2 linked regions of the Saccharophagus degradans 2-40 genome follow. The protein of the gene in region 1 interacts with the protein of each later gene in a pairwise test. Links are inferred from orthologs where the notes say so. Each region holds a gene or a part of one and is shown on either strand. Other genes may lie near its edges. The genes, in order: recA and dprA.

Region 1 (3,193 bases):
CACAGTAAAAAGTGCATTTTGCCTTCACACAGCTTTAAATACAGCCATATATTAACGCGTTAGGCAATTCCGTTTGGCGTAAACGCTTGTTTCAACCAGTGTAACAAAGGCCGCCAAGTATAAATGTAAAACTGTATAAACATTCAATTTTAATGTCGCCAGAGACCACACAAGTCACACTGGTCAAAATTCCACCCAAACGCAACCCTACATACAGTTTAGATACTGCTATTCTTATATCAACCAACCACCAGTATAGATGTATCTGATATGCCCTATATAAAAAGAGATAGCCAAGGCAACATTACCGAGCTTTTAGATGCGCCTCGCACAGGCGATGAGGAGCGTTTGCCCGCTGACAATCACGAAGTAGTCGCTTTTTTAAACAAAGGCGAAGACGACGCTGTACTTAAAGAGCTACAAAACTCTGACAGGGAAATAGCAAGGGTTACGGAGGACTTAATTTATTTACTAGTGAACAAACAGGTTATTTTATTTACAGAGCTGCCAGAGCCAGTGCAGCAGAAGCTGCTAAAAAGAGAAAGGCTGCGCTCTGAGCTCTCTAGTAATGAGGTTTCGTTTTTGGATGATGAGGATACTATTTGAAGGTGTTTTTTGAAAACACTGTATAAGAAAGGTACTAGGTTGGGCTTAGAAAGGAGTAAGCACCCCGTAATTGCTATTCAAATGTACAGCCGGCCACTACCCGCTCTGCTTCTTGGTGTGTAAAGCCTCTATAGCGCAAAAACTGCATTTGTTTCATTCTGCTTTTGTAGTCTTCTGCCGGCACACCAAATTTCTTTTGCCATACGTGTGTGGCAGTTTCTAACCAAGTGTCGATTTGCTCAATACAGTTAGACGCAAGTTCGCTAGAAATGCCCTTTTCTTGTAGATCACGCATTACTCGCTCGCGACCAAAGCCTTTTGACTGGCGAACACGCACATACATTTCAGCAAAGCGCTCATCACTTAGGTAATTTAAGCCAACCAATTCGCCTACAAGTGTATTTAGAAGCTCTTCATCAACGGGGAATTTTTGCTTGAGTTTAGTGCGTAACTCATACTCGCTGTGCTCGCGCCTGGCCAATAGGCCTAGCGCAGCATTTTTAACAGAGGGGTAATCCATACAAATAGAAAAACTAAAGAGGTTAATATAGCGAGAACAGAATTACTCCTGCTCTGCGCTCTCTTCTTCAACTTCAGCGCCTTCTTTAGCTACAGGCTTAATATCGCCCAGTAATTCCGCCTTTATTTTTTGCTCTAAGAACTCGGCAACTTCTTTGTTATCGCGAAGGTATTGCATAGCATTTGCTTTACCCTGGCCAATTTTATCGCCGTTATAGCTATACCAAGCACCAGCTTTATCAATTAAACCAAGCTTAACACCAAAGTCTACAATCTCGCCCAAGCGGTTTATGCCCTGACCATACAAAATTTGAAACTCGGCTTGCTTAAAGGGTGGCGCAACTTTATTTTTAACAACTTTAACGCGCGTATCCGAGCCAACAACCTCATCGCCCTCTTTAACTGAGCCAATGCGACGGATATCTAAACGAACCGAAGAGTAGAACTTCAGCGCGTTACCACCGGTAGTGGTTTCTGGGTTGCCGAACATCACACCAATCTTCATACGAATTTGGTTAATAAAAATTGCTAAACAGTTAGCGTTTTTAATGTTGCCCGTAATTTTTCGCAGTGCTTGCGACATTAATCGCGCTTGCAAACCAACGTGGTGGTCGCCCATATCGCCTTCGATTTCGGCCTTGGGAGTAAGCGCCGCCACGGAGTCGACAACAAGCACATCTACAGCGCCAGAACGAACCAACATATCGGCAACTTCTAAGGCCTGTTCACCGTTATCTGGCTGAGAAATAATTAGGTCGTCTACATTTACACCAAGCTTTTCGGCGTATACAGGGTCTAGTGCATGCTCGGCATCAACGAAAGCACAAGTGCCACCTTGGCGCTGCGCTTCTGCAATAACTTGAAGGGTTAGCGTGGTTTTACCTGAAGATTCAGGGCCGTAAATCTCAACAATACGTCCTTTGGGCAAGCCACCTATACCTAAGGCCACATCTAAACCGAGTGAACCGGTTGAAATAGCAGGCATTTTTTCTCTGCCTTTATCGCCAAGGCGCATAACCGTGCCCTTACCGAACTGGCGATCAATTTGAGAAAGTGCAGCTTCTAACGCTTTTGATTTACTGGCATCCATAACTAACCCCTTTAAAATATAATCTTGGCAGCTGAAAACATCCCGTCTCACCTACCCTTAAACCCCGTTTTGCGCATTGCGCTGCAACCCAATTGGTTGCGACTGAGGAAAGAATACGACAAAAATACTGTACACGCAAACAGTAATAGTTTTTTATACAGTAAAATTTAACTTTGCTCACACAGGTGAATCAATTTTAGCAACGCAAAGTTTACACTTTGCTCGCGCACATCGTGCCTATCGCCCTCAAAGTGCACGGTTGCAGCCTGCAGAGTATCTGCAGCGCCCCAGGCAAAGCACACGGTGCCCACGGGCTTATTCGGGGTGCCGCCATCTGGCCCAGCTACCCCACTTACAGCTACCGCATAATTGGCCGCCGAGTGCTGTATAGCCCCTGCCGCCATTGCCAAGACCACCGGCTCACTCACCGCACCATGGGCCTCGATTAATGCTGAAGGCACACCTAAAAGCTTAGATTTTATACGATTGCTATAGGTTATATAACCCGCCTCAAACCAAGCCGAACTGCCCGGCACCAGAGTAATTGCCTGCCCAATACCCCCGCCAGTACAAGACTCTGCGGTAGTTACGGTGTGTTTTGGCCCACGTAAAAGCTGGCCTAAACGCTCGGCTAGAAGATAAGTAGATTCAGTCATGGGCAAGAACATAGGGCAACTGTGATTAACTTGCAATGGCTTTTTCTTGCTACACTTTTACAACCTTTAAGGTTGCGCCCTTCCGCTTAAACACTTTTAGGCATTAGCTAAAACACTAAACCTAAAGCATGGGTATAATGGCGTAATAAGACTAGTTGAAATGGAGATTTACAGCAGTGAAAAAGCTGATATTTAAGTGTGTTGTGGTTGTGGTGCTGGCCCTTGGGGCCTCGAACTACATGATGTATATAATGACAGGGAAGCTGCCTTTCTCTACAGAAAGCCTACCTAGCTTTTCTAGCCCCAGCTTACCGACTTTTGC
Region 2 (3,217 bases), 1.6 Mb from region 1 along the record:
TTAACGCTCGATACCAGCGGCCGCGTTTATAAAATGTCGCCTCAGGCGCGCGTTTTATCTGCTGAAGAGGCCATTGAAACGATCCCGCTCGAAAAAATTAACAGCTTTTTGTCACGCAGCCGCGTGGTTGGCGAAAACGATTTTGTAGGCGCGCCCTATGTGCTTTCTGGTTTAGATCAGCACTTATTGGTAGGCGCTGGCGATAAAATCTACGGTCGCGGCAATTTTGCCGAGCGCGGCACGGTGTACGGTATTTACCGTCAGGGTGAAATCTTTAAAGACCCAGAAACCAAAGAGATTTTGGGTGTACAGGCGCTCGATATCGCTACTGCATCATTAATGCGTGTAGAAGACGATAACGATGCAAAAGACGATATTGAAATTGGCACCTTAAGTGTTTCTCGCACCACAGAAGAAGTGCGTATCGGCGACCGCTTCTTGCGCCAAGAAGAACGCCCCATCGACTCGACTTTCTTCCCATCGGCCCCTAACACCGAAACCGAAGGTGTCATTTTGGCGGTTGAAGGCGGTTTAACCCAAGTGGGTAAAATGGACGTTGTTGTTATAAACCGCGGCGAGCGCGAAGGCATGACAGCAGGCACGGTACTTGCCGTTTACAAGCGTGGCGGTGTTATACGCGACCGAGTGAGTAAAGATAGAGTAACTTTGCCCGATGAGCGTGCCGGTGTTTTGATGATTTTCCGCACCTTCGAGAAAGTAAGCTTTGGCTTAATATTAGAAGCGGAGCGCGGCATTTCGGTAAAAGATAAAGTACGCAACCCATAAGTAGTTGTCATACAAATAAAAACGCCAGCGAAAGCTGGCGTTTTTATTTGTACTTTAGGCGTAAAAAAGGCACTAGGGCCGCCAAAATGCTCGAAGCATAATGACAATAAAGGGTAAGCGTTGGTAACCTTAATAAAAGGTATTCTCAACGGCTGTAAACCAATCACGGATGAAAATATGCTTAGTTCAATTGAAGAGCTCATACTGTTTACTCGCCTACCAGGTGTAGGTGCGGCCACATACTGGCAGTTGTTAGATCGCTTTCCTAGCATACACTCTGCGCTGCAAGCCTCACCCGAAGCACTTAAACCATTTCTCTCGCAAGAAGCCCTCGATACCCTAGCGTTGGTACGCAGCCAAAAATCTGCCTCTATGGCTGTGCAGCAGGTGCAGCGGGATATGGATTGGCTGCAAAAAAACGACATTACCCTAGTAGATACTGACCACACCGCCTACCCAGAGTTACTGCGCGAAATAAAACGTACGCCGCCATTGCTGTACGTCAAAGGTTGCCCGGCGAGTTTAAACTTTCCTCAGGTGGCCATTGTGGGCAGCCGCAAGCCCACGCCTGCTGGCCGCGACACTGCTCAGGCCTTTGGCTCCGATTTGGCAAAATCGGGTTTTACCATTACCAGTGGCTTGGCTATGGGTATTGATGCCGCCGCGCACGAGGGCGCCGTTAAAGTTAAAGGCCGTACCATTGCAGTAATTGGTACCGGCATAGATAGCGTTTACCCCCAGCGCAATAGCGCATTAGCTAGCGAAATTATTGCTAACGGTGGTGCAATAGTAAGTGAGTTCCCCTTGGGTACCGACCCACAACCGCAAAACTTTCCACAGCGAAACCGTATAGTTAGCGGTTTAAGTTTTGGTGTGGTGGTGGTCGAAGCGGCGGTAAAAAGTGGCTCTCTTATCTCTGCGCGCTATGCATTGCAGCAAAACAGAGAGTTGTTTGCGGTGCCTGGCTCCATCCACAACCCTTTAAGTCGTGGTTGCCACGCATTAATAAAAGAAGGCGCCAAGTTGGTAGAAACCTCGCAAGATATTGTCGATGAGCTAGGCGGCTTCTTATCGCGCCAGCGCGATTTATTAGATATTTACAAGCAGCCCGCAGAAAATAGTTTGCCAAAACACGACGAGCTTATAGCTAACGATTTAGAAGACGATGTACTGGCAAAACTAGATTACAGCCCAACCCCCATCGACGCTTTAGCCGAGCGCACCAAAAAGCCCATTGGCGAAGTTATGTCTTGTTTGCTCACCATGGAGCTAAAAGGCTTAGTGGCCAACTTGGGTGCAGGCTATATGCGGTTGCGCTAGTGGCCAATCGCTTATACTTCGCTAGCTAGCACCCTTGTTCTTAGCCCCCATTTAGCGTATTTTTGCCGACTTTCTAAGCATGTTCCTAATACTTCGCCTGTAAGCTAGCTGTTAGTGAGTTTACCTTTACAGCTTTTCCTATAGGGTTGTAAAAGGCGGTTGTATAAGGGTAACAGGCACATTCTTACTTTTTGCACACAAACAGATTGGCCAAACTGAATTGGCATACTGCGTCGTGCCCTAATACAAATGACGACTACAAATTAATGGTACCTATGAATAATTGGCGAGCTGTACCCAAGTTGACTCAGTGTGTACGCACCTTGTTGCAAGGTGGTGTAATTGCTTACCCAACAGAAGCGGTATGGGGCTTGGGTTGCGACCCAGACAACGACCATGCTGTAGAAAAAATCTTACGCCTTAAAAAACGCCCAGTTCACAAAGGCCTTATATTGGTGGCGGCATCTATTGAGCAGCTGGATTTTTTGCTGCACGACCTAGAGCCAGAATACTACCAAAAGCTTGAAGCCAGCTGGCCGGGTGCCAACACCTGGCTTATACCGCATAAAGGGCGCGTATCGCCCATGGTTACAGGCAAGCACGCCACTGTCGCCGTAAGAGTGAGTAATCACCCAATTGTTAAAGCCCTGTGCGAAGGTTTTGGTGGGCCCATTGTGTCTACTTCGGCCAACCCTATGGGGCTAAGTGCCGCTAAAAGCCAAATGCAGGTGCGTCGCTATTTTGCAAAAGAAGCTTTATCCTACGCGACTGGCGTGGTGGGCGGGCGCAGCACGCCATCGGTAATACGCGATTTGTATACAGACGCGATTATACGCGCCTAGGTATATCACCCGAAATCAATACATAAAAATAAGCGCAAATTATGACTGCATCCAATAAGCAAGCCGTTAAAGCCTACCTATTAAACCTGCAGGACAAAATCTGCCAAGTCTTGGCTGCGGTGGACGGCAAAGAAACTTTTGTTGAAGATTCTTGGCAAAGGCCAGAAGGCGGCGGCGGTCGCTCTAGGGTGCTCACCAATGGCGCCGTAATAGAAAAAGGTGGGGTAAACTTTTCCCACGTGCACGGCTCCTCAATGCCTGCATCGGCT

Evidence for each region.
Region 2: the proteins of recA (region 1) and dprA interact in binary tests that used the Bacillus subtilis proteins (3 or more experiments, as listed by UniProt). The link is inferred for Saccharophagus degradans 2-40 from one-to-one orthologs.

Annotation. Positions count from the first base shown.
Region 1 is NC_007912.1:1,651,130-1,654,322, reverse strand. What follows is about bases 193-3,063. They hold recA (recombinase RecA), read right to left. Parts: upstream 2,216-3,063; coding sequence 1,169-2,215; downstream 193-1,168. Other genes in these bases: SDE_RS06740 (DUF4124 domain-containing protein), read left to right, coding at 3,048-3,063; SDE_RS06745 (CinA family protein), read right to left, coding at 2,383-2,871; SDE_RS06755 (regulatory protein RecX), read right to left, coding at 680-1,126; SDE_RS06760 (hypothetical protein), read left to right, coding at 271-606. Outside these bases: more of SDE_RS06740, read left to right, coding at 3,064-3,193. UniProt on the Bacillus subtilis protein: Multifunctional protein involved in homologous recombination, DNA repair and competence.
Region 2 is NC_007912.1:25,768-28,984, forward strand. What follows is about bases 140-3,034. They hold dprA (DNA-processing protein DprA), read left to right. Parts: upstream 140-963; coding sequence 964-2,106; downstream 2,107-3,034. Other genes in these bases: SDE_RS00120 (LysM peptidoglycan-binding domain-containing protein), read left to right, coding at 140-786; SDE_RS00130 (L-threonylcarbamoyladenylate synthase), read left to right, coding at 2,382-2,948; hemF (oxygen-dependent coproporphyrinogen oxidase), read left to right, coding at 2,990-3,034. In the rest of the region: more of SDE_RS00120, read left to right, coding at 1-139; more of hemF, read left to right, coding at 3,035-3,217. UniProt on the Bacillus subtilis protein: Protein that helps load RecA onto ssDNA during transformation. Binds cooperatively to circular ssDNA, is able to bridge different segments of DNA. Favors the loading of RecA onto SsbA- or SsbB-coated ssDNA and formation of RecA-DNA filaments.